3 regions of the Cernens ardua genome follow, and region 2 is predicted to be linked to each of the others. Evidence: predicted binding sites of a transcription regulator. Region 2 holds the regulator's gene; each other region holds the start of a gene.
What was found. The regulator PhoB, encoded in region 2, activates phosphate uptake and scavenging genes when phosphate is short. The targets are predictions, from matches to a motif close to TGTCATANNNNTGTCANA.
Positions count from the first base shown of each region.

Region 1: hexR (transcriptional regulator HexR) is a predicted target of PhoB. The motif match lies at 3,055-3,072, and genes of this name have one in related genera.
Region 3: ppk1 (polyphosphate kinase 1) is a predicted target of PhoB. The motif match lies at 1,452-1,469, and genes of this name have one in related genera.

Region 1 covers NZ_JBPCZH010000002.1:120,326-125,303, forward strand. The annotation lists gene LMG33818_RS05065 (sugar porter family MFS transporter) at 60-1,499, opposite strand; gene hexR (transcriptional regulator HexR) at 1,939-2,814, opposite strand; gene zwf (glucose-6-phosphate dehydrogenase) at 3,709-4,978, shown strand, end outside.
Region 2 covers NZ_JBPCZH010000004.1:192,190-197,167, forward strand. The annotation lists gene phoR (phosphate regulon sensor histidine kinase PhoR) at 1-501, opposite strand, end outside; gene phoB (phosphate regulon transcriptional regulator PhoB) at 556-1,251, opposite strand; gene ubiA (4-hydroxybenzoate octaprenyltransferase) at 1,436-2,329, opposite strand; gene LMG33818_RS08880 (HU family DNA-binding protein) at 2,867-3,145, shown strand; gene hmuQ (heme-degrading protein HmuQ) at 3,434-3,769, shown strand; gene LMG33818_RS08890 (VOC family protein) at 4,119-4,978, shown strand, end outside.
Region 3 covers NZ_JBPCZH010000001.1:809,372-814,349, reverse strand. The annotation lists gene LMG33818_RS03545 (hypothetical protein) at 1-255, opposite strand, end outside; gene LMG33818_RS03540 (inositol monophosphatase family protein) at 297-1,124, opposite strand; gene LMG33818_RS03535 (hypothetical protein) at 1,163-1,309, opposite strand; gene ppk1 (polyphosphate kinase 1) at 1,526-3,574, shown strand; gene LMG33818_RS03525 (Ppx/GppA phosphatase family protein) at 3,571-4,978, shown strand, end outside.

The sequences.
Region 1 (4,978 bases), on a different contig from region 2:
AGGGAAGAGGCGCTGTCAGGGGGTAACGCCTCGGTAACTGCTTTGAGGCGCTTAATGTGCTATTTGCCAAGTTTACGGAGGGGCACATCCGACATCAGGTTTTTCTCGATATGTTCCAACGACACACCTTTGGTTTCCGGCACGAAATAAATCGTGAAGAAAATAAAGAGGATATTGAGAACGGCGATCATCAAAAAGGTATTCGGGCCACCCATTACATTGAGTAGTGTCAGGAAGAAGGCGGCAATAATCATATTGGCCACCCAGTTTGCCACGGTGGAGCAGGCAATGCCGAAATCGCGCCCCTTGAGTGGTTGGATTTCAGCGCAAAGTGTCCAGATCAACGGACCTGCAGACATCGCAAAACCGGCAATAAACAGCATCAGTGCTGTCATGGCAGAGTACTGAAGGAACGGTGTGTCGGGCCCAATATGCATGATAAAGCTAACTACACCCATCCCGATTGCCATGATCAGGAAGCCGGCATATAGCATGGGTTTCCGCCCCAAACGATCCACAAAACCGATTGCTACAATGGTTGCCAGCATATTGACCAGGCCAACCAGTACCGTACTCCATAATTGCGCGGAGGTATCATGGAAGCCTGAGAGCTCGAAAATACGTGGTGCGTAGAACATCATGACGTTGATACCGGTCAATTGCTGAACTACCTGTAGCGCTATGCCCAGAAAAACAGAACGGCGAAAGTTACGATTACTGAAGAAAAGCCCCCACGATTGTTTGTTGTCCTCATCCTGGACTGCAGAGGTGATCTCTTTCATTTCATAATCAACTTCACCCCGGCTGGCGCGAAGTTTGGAAAGGACAGTGCGTGCCTCCTCGAAACGATCCCGCGAGGCCAGCCAACGAGGGCTGTTGGGGATCATGATGACGCCAACAAAAAGGACTGCTGCCGGAATCATCAGAATGCCAAACATCCAGCGCCAGCTATTGATATAGCTAAAGGCCAGATCGGACGCGAACGCGGCCAGAATACCGGTTGTGACCATCAGCTGGTAGCATGAAATAGTCATGCCACGAATTCGTTCCGGAGTGATTTCAGAGAGGTAAAGAGGGGCGGTAAAGGAGGCAATACCCACCGCCAGCCCCAGTAAAATACGTGCGATAATCAGCACGTCGGTGCTAAAACTAAGCACTGCTATCAATGCCCCTACAAAGAACAGCACTGAGGCTGCAATCAGCGCCAGTTTTCGGCCCAGTACCCGTGATATCCAGCCAGAGCCCAAGGCGCCAATGGCGGCACCAAACATCATCGAGCTGACGATCCATTCTTCTGTACCCTGCGTAATATGGAATTCATTTCTGATCAGCGGTAGGGCGCCTGAGATAACCCCGGTATCCATCCCGAAGAGCAGGCCAGCAACAGCTGCCAACGCAGTGGTCACCCACACCATGGGGACAATGTCAGCATTAGAATATTCCTGCGCTGGCTCCCTGTTTTCGGAGCTGGAGCGTGGGCTAATAGGTGTTACAGCCATCAGTTTACTCCTTGTATTCAATATACAAGCGGTTGCGGTTATCGAAGCCCGTGTGTGCAGGGATGAACATTCCGCGTATGAGGTCGTTCACGTCATTTCAGTGTTACTACACATCCGAGCATAAAAATACAGGCGTTCATTACTCTGGTTTGATTGTGTTCAACCTGTGCAGATTACCCCTTTTTCAGGTGTTGTTGAGAGGTTAACGACTAAAGTTTTAAGGTTGAAAGGTGCGGGAAGTCCCTGAATCCAAAAGGCAAAGTAAGCATCATATCAAAAAGATGTATGGCTCAGGGGGGCAATAGGTGGAAAGGGCAGAATTCTGGAAAGGAAAGGACTATGTATCATGTTAGCTATGTTCTATGAGCAAAAGGGCGGCAACAACTACGCTATGTGGCCGCCCCAACTCTCATTCCATAAACTCTCATTCCATAAAAGCTTATTCCAGTTCATCTTCCGGATGCATATTAGGAGGGTATTTTGTTGGTTTGACGCTGTCCTTGATCTTTTTCAGATGCGGCAGGAAATCTTCACCGCGTCTGAGAGTAATGCCCGTAGCAAGAATATCGATGAGGGCCAGGTGGACAATACGAGACGTCATCGGCATGTAAAGCTCGGTGTCTTCCGATGATTCCACACCCAGAATTTCGGTGCATTCTTCCGCCAGTGGCGAATCTGCTTCGGTGATACCGATCACCACGGCGCCATTGTTACGTGCAATGGCACTGATTTCGACCAGCTCGCGTGTACGTCCTGTGTGGGAGATCACTACAACCACATCGCCAGTCCCCATGGCGGCGGCTGACATACGCTGCATCAACATGTCTTCATAAGCCAATACAGGCATATTGAAACGGAAAAACTTGTGCTGGGCATCAATGATGACCGGAGCTGAGGCTCCCATACCAAAGAAATAGAGCTGTCGTGCCTGCGAGAGGTAATCGACCACACGCTCGACCACTACAGGATCAATCTGGCGTTGGCATTGATCCAGTGCGGCGATGGTAGCCCCAAAAATCTTGCTGGTATAGGCCCCTGAGTTATCGCCACGCTCGACGGACCGAGTGACGTAGGGCGTTCCTCCCGCCAGACTTTGGGCAAGTTTTATCTTGAAGTCAGGATACCCTTTGGCATCGAAATTACGGCAGAAGCGATTGACAGTGGGTTCACTGACACTTGCCGCCTGAGCCAGCGTAGCAATGCTCATTCCGGTTGCAGAGGCCGGGTCTGCAAGGATCACTTCGGCGACCTTACGCTCGGAGCGATTTAGTTCATCTAGCCGTTCTTTGATTTTGCTAAGGAGGTTATGTGCCACCATGTGTTAATGATTCCATCGGTTAAGCCAACGATCGGTCAGTTTATTATGAATCGTATCTTGATGATTCTATTCATCTGTTGGATGCCATAGACGAATACTGCCCTGAAACGTTGCATTATTGGGCCTGCGTTAAAATAGCCCGTACGACTCTAATGGCGCTGATATTGCAATGCGGGCTACGTAATATGGATAAAGATATGTAACATCGTGGTGTACAACATGGGATTTGGCAACATCCATGACACATTTATGACGTTATAATACAGCAAGAGGGAAAATAAGCCGGTTGTCCAACCCCTTCGCCAGCTTGTCTTTCGCCTGTCATGCAAACCCTTTCATGTAAGAGGATACGGCGTCTCTTTCCCGGTTATTGGCTCTTAATGGATGGGTAACTTGTTGATGAACCGGATGGAAGTGAAACGGTGGATACTAACCGGTGCCGTTGTGGTTTATTTCCCATGAAGGCATACCGTGCATACTTTAGTCTCAAAGGCGATTGCCAAGAAATGTGGTAAGTTTACTAAAAGTTGTATTGCCTGATAGGTGATGGCGCTCTAAGGTGGAACCTCAACCTGTGAGATGTTCAGCCAGTATGGTTTGAAATCATGAAAAGCATGATTCGAATGAGTGTTACAGTATTTTGAATTATCCCCCGGGTGGCGTGTGGAATACTGGTGTTACTTGTCCCGAGTGGGATAGTAATCGAGAGAGATAGTAATCCTGTGATAAGTCTATCCACGCAGGTCAGGATGACGCAGAAGGCCATTATATGCATGGTGTCTTATGCCAATTCCCACCAGTACAGCCTCCGCTGAACCCGGGTTCCATAATCCTTATCACGTTGTCACCCGATTGGTTTAAAAAATTGGTGCTTTAAAAGGAGAGCTCGCAATGGCCGTAGAACAGACACCGGCAGTCGATGTCGCTTTATTTGGTGCACTCGGTGATCTGGCCCTGCGCAAGCTCTATGCCGCGATGTATTTTCTTGATCATGGCGGCTTGCTTGCGGAAGAGACCCGTATTCTTGGATTGGCTCGTCAGGACAATGACAATGCAAGCTTCAGTAAGCTTGTTGATGAAGCCCTGCACAAATATGTACCCAAGGAGTCACTGGACAAGGACGTCCTTAAGCGTTTTCTGGGACGCCTCGAATACCTAAAACTGGACTTCGCCGACGAGAAAGGCTATTCCGAAATTGCCAAATGGGGTAAAGGCCATGATCGCCCGCTGGTCGTTTACCTTTCAGTACCGGCCAGCCTTTTTGGTGTGATCTCGGAAAACCTCAAGAAAGCCAAGTGCCTCAATGATGAAAGCCGTGTCATTGTCGAAAAGCCCATCGGCTATGATCTTGAGACTTCCATCGAAACCAACGATGCCATCGGTAGTGTTTTCGCTGAAAGTCAGATTTATCGTATCGACCATTACCTTGGCAAGGAGACCGTTCAAAACCTGTTGGCGCTTCGTTTCGCTAACCCATTGTTCGGTAATCAATGGAATCAGTCCAATATTTCCCATGTGGAAATCACGGTAGCTGAAACAGTCGGTGTTGAAGGTCGTTGGGGATATTATGATCAGGCCGGCCAGGTGCGTGACATGCTTCAGAACCACCTGATGCAGCTGCTTTGCATGATCGCCATGGAACCGCCCACCAGTCTGGATTCCAATAGTATCCGCGATGAAAAGGTAAAAGTGCTCAAGGCATTGCGTCCGATTGAAGGCGAGCGATTGGCTACTGATGTTGTTCGTGGTCAGTACACAGCGGGTGTTGCCAATGGTAAACCTGTACCCGGATATCTGGAGGAAGAGGGTGCCAATGTGGATTCCCACACGGAAACCTTTGTTGCCCTGAAAGCAGAAGTGGCTAACTGGCGTTGGGCAGGTGTTCCTTTCTATTTGCGTACAGGTAAACGGTTACCTGAGAAACTTTCGCAAATCGTCATTCACTTCCGTCAACAGCCACACTATATCTTTGATCCTGATCAACGTGGGCTGGCAAGCAACAAGCTCGTGATTCGTTTGCAGCCTGATGAAGGTATTAACCTGCAGATCCTTACCAAGGATTCCGGTCTCGACAAGGGAATGCGTTTGCGTCCTGGTCCACTTCACCTGGATTTCCATAAGGAATTCCCCAAGGAACGTATTCCGGATGCCTATGAGCGCT
Region 2 (4,978 bases):
CGGCGAGCGGGTAGTCAACCCCTCTTCATATTTTCCGGACTCGAAATAGCGAACGAACTGCGGATGGCGAAGGAGATTCGTTACATATTGCCCGCGGTCTGCCGGATACTCCAGGCCCAACATCGTGCTGGCGGCTGCATTCCAGGTGTCCAGTGCCCCTTTATTATCAAGGACGATCATGCCATCTTTCATGGCCTCGGAGAGGCGGTCGAAACGTCCAATCACCTGGCGTAATTGGGTTTGTCGACGGCGCTCACGGCGTTGATAGCGATATAGATGGTCGAAAATATTGCCCCAGACTCCGGGGGCCGAGGGCGGCAATGTGTCGTAGGCTTTGTGAGACCAGCGCAGAATCCGCCACACCTGCCAAAAGCTATAAGTGATATAGAGCGCCAACCCGAGCACCATTCCTGTGACAGGATGATCCGCTAATAAGCCAATAACACAGCCTATGAGGAAAAGGGCGACGAGCAGTGCTATCTCTTGAGTCCAATAACGCATGAGGTATCAACAATAGCCTCGGATAGTTGAACAATGCGGGTAGTTGAACAGTTCTCAAATGGCACGGGAACGCTGGTTTGAGAAACGATACCCGGTGCCTCTCACTGTTTGTACCAAATAGTCATGTTGCTTGCCCAGCGCTTTTCGCAGGCGGCGGATATGCACATCGACGGTACGTTCCTCGACATACACACTGGCTCCCCAGACCTGATCCAGCAGTTGTGCGCGGGAATAAGCACGTTCCTGATGCGACATGAAGAAGGCCAGCAAGCGGTATTCTGTCGGGCCCATATCGATAGATTCACCATTGATACTGACACGCTTGCTATCAAGGTTAAGTGCCAACCCATCGATTTCGACAATATTCTGGCTGGAAGGGGAAGAACGCCTTAAAACAGCGCGGAGGCGGGCAACCAGCTCGCGGGGGGAAAACGGTTTGGTAATGTAGTCATCGGCACCCGCTTCCAGCCCCTGCACCTTGTTATCTTCTTCACCCTTGGCTGTCAGCAGGATGATCGGTGTCTCTTTAGTGGTTTCTTCCCGTTTCAGGCGGCGCGCCAGTTCAACACCACTGACCCCCGGCATCATCCAATCGAGCAAAATAAGATCAGGACGCTCATCGACAGCCAAGGGCAGCGCCTGTTGAGCATTTTCCGCTTCGAGCACATTGAAATCGGCCATTTCCAGCGCAATGGCGATCATGTCCCGGATAGAAGCTTCGTCATCTACAATCAACACTGTCTGTTTCATTGCATCTCTTCTCGTTGTGGTCGAAGAACAGGCAAAACCGCATTTAATACTTGCCGAACAAAAATGCCTCTGTGCCCTTGAGGGGCGTTTATGGCGGTTGCATGACAATTTAAGCGCAATGTGGTGACAGTCTTATGACACTGCTGAATCCAACCTGTTTTTGCTGTTTAGGATGCTTTCTTGATTATCCTGCCGTAGGCCAAAGTGCCAAAACAATGCCGGCGAAGAGGGAAATGCCGACCCAGTTATTATTCAGGAATGCCTGAAAGCAGCCTTCCCTGCTTCTGTGCCGTGTCAAATACCCCTGGTAGACGAATAGGCAAATCACACCCACGAGTCCCAACCAGTAGAAACCGTCCAGACCTGCCTCCACACCGAGGCCTGCCAGCAATAATAAAGTGATGACCTTTAATAAGGTCAAAATAGTGAGGTCATATTCACCGAAGAGAATGGCTGTTGATTTTACGCCAATCTTGAGGTCGTCATCACGATCCACCATGGCATAGGCTGTGTCGTACATGAGCGTCCAAACCACATTGGCCAGGAAAAGCCACCAGGCGATCGCAGGTACATTCCCTTTGACTGCCATGAAGGCTGTAGGAATACCCCAGCTGAAGGCAGCTCCCAATACGACTTGAGGAAGTTGGGTGTAGCGCTTCGCAAAAGGGTAGCAGGCAGCCAGAACAGCGCCCCCAAGGGAAACAAGAACCGTTTTTCCGCCGGTGAAGCAGACCAAGATGAATGAGATCACCATGAGTGAGAAAAACAGGATGAGCGCTTCCCTGGCAGAAATCCTGCCAGTAGCCAGCGGACGGTTTTTTGTTCGCTTTACCTTGCCATCGAAGTGCCTGTCCGCGTAATCATTAATTACACAGCCTGCAGCTCGCATGCAATACACTCCAACAACAAAAATGATGAGAAGCTTGCGCGAAGGTAAGCCATCCGCTGCCAACCAGAGGGCGGCCAGCGTGGGCCACATCAGTAGCCATGTGCCTATGGGGCGGTCAAGGCGCATGAGTTGAAGAAAGTCGGGCAGTCGCGTCAATCTATGGCGGAGCGATACATTCGGGTGTGTCATGAAATTGCCGATGTTCTCAGAAGAAGGTTGTAAAAAGCTGGATTAGCGGTGAAATCATATCGCCAATATACGAATGCTGGCATTAATGTAGATGGGAAAATTGTAGCATTTTCTGGCAATGTAAGGACATGTCCGCTATGGTTGCGGCTTATACGCTTGTTTTATGTCAGATAGTGGCCCATTTTCATGAATTTATTGGATCATTTTTCTTACGTAAACCATGCTTGTACAAGGATAGACATTTCCCCTATAAAGAGTGAAAGTCTGATTCCATATAGCGTGTGCGTTTTCATTCCAACGTACACAAAAGGTGTTCAAGTGAATGCTTGATTTCCCTATCGGCATGACATCGTTCATGATGATCGAAAGGGTATGTTACAAGGGCCAAATGGCTTCCTGTAATAACAGTCAAGTGAACCTCGTAGCTGCCTGTGTGTTTCTTGTAAAAGCCGCCCAGGGTCTGTTGCGTGAGTTCCCATATAAACACCGGTAAACCGGTGATCTGCCAGATAATGGCAAATTCAGGAGATTATATTTATGCGTAAACCCGAACTCGCAGCTGCCATCGCTGAAAAGTCTGATCTGTCCAAGGAAAAGGCCGGTCAGGTTCTGAATGTGATTCTTGATGAAATCACTGCCAGTGTTGCCAAAGGGCAAGACGTTAGCCTTGTCGGATTTGGTTCCTTCACCGTTCGTGAGCGTGCTGCTCGTACGGGTAAAAACCCGCAAACTGGCGCAGAGCTCAAGATTCCTGCCAGCAAAAATGTTGCCTTCAAGGCAGGTAAAGGCCTGAAAGACGCCGTTTCCGGTAAATAAAGCCCTTTCGGCACACTATCTCGATACCGGCTATTCGGTTTGGCCGGTATCGTTCGGTTTTCTGCTGCGCTGATCATTTGCCCCGCTGTTTTCTCCCCCCTTTCGTTGTAATTTGCCTCCTCTTACTGTCTACGACTTTACTCATCCTTAATATTGGGCTTTTTCTATCTATTCGATAGTGTCAATTTCAAGTTTTCCTCTGATGTATTGGTATCAAGCAGGGTAGAATGAGGATGTGATTCAATTCATGGCTACTCACTTGAAGCCCCAGACCGGAGAAAGATCCACATGTATATCGCAATGAATCGTTTCAAGGTACGTCCTGATGCAACCGATGCGTTCGAGAAACGTTGGCTGGATCGTGAAACCCACCTGGAAACCCTGCCGGGATTCGTTGAATTCAATTTACTGCGTGGGCCAGAGCAAGAAGATCACGTTCTCTATGCCTCACATACCATTTGGCGCAGTAAAGAAGATTTTGTGCAATGGACAAAATCAGAGGCATTCCGTGCAGCGCATGCCAACGCAGGGCAGGCAAAACGTGAAGAGATCTATCTTGGCCCTCCCGTATTCGAAGGGTTTGAGTCTCTTCAAGCGGTGGTTGCAGACAAGAAAAGTGATTGATTCTTCCTGCAAAATGGCTGGAAGATAAATAGTCAAGAAGCCATATCACTTTGCGGTACAAGCCAAACAGAATGGAATGGCTGGACGGCCCTCTATCAGCGCTTTATGCTGAAGGTGAGTATCACTGCCTGTTTTCGGGTTATGTCGATGTATCAGTCTTTTACAGATGAATACCGATGTGCTTCCTCACCGTTCATTAAGATCCAACTGGTTGGTAAGCGTTGTTTTTGATGAACAGAAAGTGATATGTAAATGAGTGAATTGCTGCGTGGCAGGTCATAAAGTAGGGGGGTGATAGCGTCAAAAACCCTATATTTTTAGTGGAAAGCGATACGATAAGGATTCGTGGATGGGTTTTGGCATTGATCACCCCATGATAGCGGTGAAGGATCTCGACTCTGCATTAAAGCAAGTGTTGGCGTTGGGGTTTGTACATAATCAGCGACAAAGTCACCCTTGGGGAACGGATAACTATCTGCTGCTTTTTCCCGATACTTTTATTGAAATCATTACGATTGCCCGCCCGGAACAAACCAGCTATTCGGATGCCAATGGTTTTCGATTTGCTCGCGCTATAGAAGCTCGCTTGAGATATGGTGATGGTGTTGCCATGTTGGCACTTGATTCACAGTGCATGGCACATGATCATGCGCTGGTTGAAGCCAGAGGTTTCGCCCCCTGGGAGCCTATCGAGTTCAAGCGAATGTCGCACAGCCGGCAAGGCTCCGTTGAAATGAGCGTTGTTCTTGATATTCTACATGACCCTTCACAGCCATTTCTTACCCAATTTCTTTGTCATTATCCGCACCCTGAATTGCTTCGTCGTGATCCTTCTGATGAATACCATCCCAATCAGGTCTCACGCCTCAAGGCCATGTGGTATATCAGTGATAATATCCAGCGTGATTTCGAATATTATCGGCTTATCCATGGGGCGGCCAATATCTTTTCTGTAAATGGCGGATACCGTGTGGCAACTCCCAAAGGCGATATCTGGCTGCTTTCCCCGTCCTCCCTGAAAGAACACATCCCTGATTTGGAAAATGTCGCTGAAGCGCCTTCCCGTGCGGTGGCCATCAGTTTGGAAACCATGGACCTGAACGCCGCTATCGCCCACTGGGAAAGGAACAATGTACCCTACATGAGGATCAATGAGCATATAGCAGATATCCCTGCCAGCGTTTTGGGAGGCACCGTTTTACGCTTTGA
Region 3 (4,978 bases), on a different contig from region 2:
ACCACTGGTGTGATGTGAGCCTGCCATCACCCCCGTAGATACACCGCCATGCACATTATAACCCTCGGTTCGAGCAGGCATGAAAACCAGGGGGCGGTGTTTGGGTTGCGCCTGAGTTTGAGCATATGCTTTGGCCGCCTCGGCATAATTCGGGCCCGGTACGCTTAGGTTTACTCCTTGTGCTGCATATACGGTTGAGCTCAATACGCCACACGTACATACCCCCAACACCAGCCCTTTCCGAGTGAGGGACATTAGGTGCCTTGGGGAAAAAATGTGTGTGTATTGGCGCATGTTCATGGTGCCAGAAGCTCCTTGTGCAATGCTTTCCAACTGGCTTCATCCGGCGCATAGAGTATCCCGCCGGTGGTGTGATATGGGCGATAGGGCGTACCATCAAAATGAGCAGAATATCCGCCTGCCTCCTGATGGATCAGCCATCCGGCCGCATGGTCCCATGGCATCAGCTTGTAGTACATCAAACCATGGCGATAGCCTTCGCCCAATAACCTGTAATCGTGTGCCGAACAAAGGAACATGCTGACTGCCCCCACATGGGAGAGTCTCGAATTCACTCGGTCACGTAATTCCTGGGGCATGAACCCCGTCGATATATGGACTTCCATTTGATTTACCGGGACAGGCTTGGCCACTTTGAGAGGAGTTCTCTCCCCATTTGAGAGTTGGCTCCACGCGCCTTTCCCCTTCAATGCACAAAAACGGCGTTGTGTTATCGGTTCAATAATGACGCCGGCCGTAATTTCCCCTTTTTCGACCACAGCACCGATCAAGCCAAACAGGGGCGTTGCTGTCGCGTAATTACGAGTGCCATCGATAGGGTCGATAATAAATGCCAGCGTTGCCTCCTTGAGTGAATCCAGATTCGTTTCGCCTTTTGCAACGGCTTCTTCACCAATCACAATGCTATCCGGAAAAGATGCCAGCAAGCGCTCAGTAATCAAACGTTCAGAGGCCTCGTCTGCATCAGTGACCAAATCGGTAGGACCCTCCTTGGTACGGATAGCGCCCTTGCCCAAGTGACCGAAGGCAGGCATGACTTCTTTTTTTGCAGCTTCTTCAAGTATTAAAGCAAAGTGATCAAGCTGGGCATCACTAAAGGCCATGGCTGGTTTTTCTCCTCAAGGCAGTGTCACAAGTGAATTCACATGGGGTGCAGGAGGAAATGAAGGGGGCGTATGTCAGCAAACCCCTCTGCTGTCTTGCCAATACGTTCTGTCACATCCTGCATGCTGTAGTTCATCTCACCAAAGAGTAACACCAAAATCTTGAAGGGACGACTGGATTGCATTACGGGTCAACGCTGTTTCCATAAATGTCATTTATATGCGATTTCATGGTTTCTCTTGTGATGGATTATTTACCACTGTAGACGCAGGGCATCAGGATACGATTTTCTCTGAAAGAGAAGCTGTGCCCCTCTTTTATATAACTGTCACATAGTTGTCTTAAATTAAACTTTAGGAATGGTTATGTATCCTTGATCTCCATCAATTGGTCACATGTAATGAAATTTTATCCCAAAGAACTTAGCTGGCTTTCATTCAATGAACGGGTATTACAGGAAGCGGCAGACAAGACTGTGCCCATTATTGAACGCGTTCATTTTTTGGGGATTTTTTCCAATAATGCCGATGAATTCTTTAGCGTTCGTGTGGCAGAGGTACGTCGGGAAATAGAGAATACGTCATCGAAACATCATCGTAAAAAGGCGGAGGCGTTACTGGCGGAGATCCACCAGCAGGTAATGGCGCTGCAGGAGAAATTTGAGCGTATTCACGTCGAGGTATTGGCTGAGTTGGCGCGTAAAAACCTGATGCTGATTGATGAAAAGGAGACAACGCCCCGCGAGCGTGAGTGGCTCCGCTGGTTTTTTCATACCGAGATCAAGAAGTATCTGGTGCCGTTGATGATTGGTGAGGGAATCAACCTGGCCAAAACACTGGTGGAGGATTCCACCTATTTTTGTATCGAGATTGCGCATAAAGGGCATATTCATTACGCCGCCGTTGAGCTGCCTCGTGACGCGCTTCCCCGTTTCATCAAAATGCCCTTTCGTTACGAAAAACGTAACAAGCGCATCATTATGTTGGATAACGTAATTTCACTATGTCTGGAGGAATTGTTTAAAGGGCTAGTGCCGTATGATGCGTTGAAAGCCTATGAATTCAAGCTGACACGCGATGCAGAATACCGCCTCTCTCACGATATCGAGCACAGTATTCTTGAGCTGATGGAGGAGGGAATTCGCCAGCGTGAACAAGCGGAAGCGGTGCGATTGGTATACGACGCCGATATGCCTGAAAGCATGCTCGATTTCCTGATCGCGCGCTGCGATATGTCTTCCAATGATTCACTGGTGGCCGGCGGGCGTTATCGTAACACCCGTGACTTGACCAGCTTCGCCAATTGGGGGCGCAAGTCCTATGAATATCTGCCCTTGAAAGCGCTTACACACCCTGATTTTACTTCTCATCATAATGTGTTTGAGGCGATTGCCGAGCGCGATATTCTGCTGAATTATCCCTATCACCGTTTTGAACAATTAACGGATTTTGTGCGTCAGGCATCGTATGACCCGCATGTCCATGCGATTCGAATCTGCTTGTATCGGGTCGCTCGGCACTCTGTCATTATCAAGTCATTGGTCGAAGCTGCCCGCAATGGCAAGCAGGTAACGGTCATGGTAGAGCTACAGGCCCGTTTTGATGAAGAAGCCAATATCGAGTGGGCCAAATATCTGACACAGGAAGGCGTGCGTGTCATTTTTGGGATTCAGGGGCTTAAAGTCCATTCGAAACTGATTCTGGTGACGCGCAAGGAAAAAGGTAAGTTGCATCGTTATGCGCATGTGGGAACGGGTAATTTCAATGAAAAGACAGCTCGTATCTACACGGATTTTAGTCTGTTCACTGCACATTCTGACATTACCAGAGAAGTGGAGCAGGTGTTCCGTTATCTGGAAAAACCCTATCGGCCTCCTGAATTCAAGCATTTGCTGGTCTCCCCGTTGACCACGCGTCAGCGGCTACTGGAAATGATCGAAAATGAAATGGAATCGGCGCGTCAGGGAAAAAAGGCAGAGATATTCATCAAGGTGAATAGCCTTGTGGATCACACCATGATTGCCGCATTGGAACAGGCATCCCAGGCAGGGGTAAAAGTACGCGCTATTGTACGTGGCATGTGCTGTTTGATACCGGGTATCAAGGGAATAAGCGAAGGGATTGAAGTGATCAGTATCGTGGATCGCTTCCTGGAACATTCCCGTGTATATTGCTTTTATAATGGCGGTGCCGAGCGGATTTACATTTCATCGGCTGACTGGTACGGGCGTAATCTTGATCAACGTGTTGAAGTTGCATGTCCGCTCTACGACAAGCGTATTGCCGAACAGGTAAAGTCGATCATGGAGCTTCAGTGGTGTGATACCACCAAGGCCCGAGTTATCGACAAGGATCAGGTAAACCACTACCGACGCCGTGGAAATCGCAAAAAGGTCAGATCGCAAATGGCGATTTATGACTACCTGAAACAACTGGGTGGTGTGCAATGAGTGAAACCGAACCTCTGACTCCTTTAGCGCCTTTGGATGAAGGGGCGGCCGCTGCCCCCGCACAATTTGCGGCGCTGGATCTTGGTTCCAATAGTTTTCATCTGATTACGGCCAGGGTCATTGATCAGCAACTGCAACCGCTACTGCGTTTCAAACAGCGAGTGCATCTTGCGACTGGCCTGGATGAAGACAATTATCTTGATGATGAGTCCATGCAGAGAGGTCTGGATGCGTTGCGCCTGTGTGCCCAGCGTTTGGAGGGCTTTTCACCTGACAAGGTGCACATTGTTGCGACACACACACTCCGTGAAGCAAGAAATCGTGATGAATTCATTACTCGTGCGGCTGAATTCCTGCCTTATCCCATCGAGACAATTTCTGGTCGTGAAGAAGCTCGCTTAATCTATAAAGGCGTGGCACAAACCACGCCTACCGATGCGCAGCGTCTGGTGATCGACATTGGGGGTGGCAGTACCGAGCTGATCTCAGGACATGCCTTCACGGTAGATTTTCTGACTTCGCGTCTAATGGGATGTGTCAGTTTTACCGAGCGCTTCTTCGGTGATGGAGAAATTACGGCGAAGCGCTTTGATCGTGCCTGTTTGGCGGCACGCAAAGAACTTGAACCGGTTGTACAACAGCTGACTCACTACACCTACGATGTTGTTTATGCGACTTCGGGTACGGCCAAGGCCATTGCGCATTGGGTCAATCAACAAGAGGATGCGGTAGAGGGCGTTATTACAAAGGCGCAGCTCCAGAAGTGCCGTGAAGCACTGATTGATATTGGCCGAGTGGACAAGATTTCCATTAGCGGAATGGATCCGGAACGTGAAGCCATTCTTACTGCGGGTGTTGCCATTTTGTGGGCCATCATGGACCGGCTGAAGATCAAGCAGCTCTTCATTCATGATGCCGCTTTGCGTGAAGGGGTGTTGTATGAGCTGGCGAGCCGGGTCATGGACCATCAGGATGTACGCCAACGCACTGTGGATGGCATGGCCGCCCGTTATCAGGTCGATGTCAACCAAAGCCGCCGTGTAGAGAAAACCGCGTTACGCTTTTTCAAGGATGCTGCTGAGGTCTTTGCGCTGGATGAAGGGTGGTTGAATCGCCTGCTCTGGGCAGCACGGTTGCATGAAATCGGTTTGCAGATCAATTCCAGTAGCTTGCAGCAACACTCCTCCTATATTTTGGCCAACGCGGATATGCCCGGTTTCGGCCGGGAGGAACAAGCCCTACTGGCGACACTGGTACGTGCCTACCGTAAAAAAATAAAGCTTGATTTGATACCGTCTTTCTCGCTGTATAAAAAACACGATATTTATCGCATTATCGCTTTATTGCGGTTGGCGGTACTCAATAATAGTGATCGACAGGACTCCGACCCCCGCTTTTTCATCC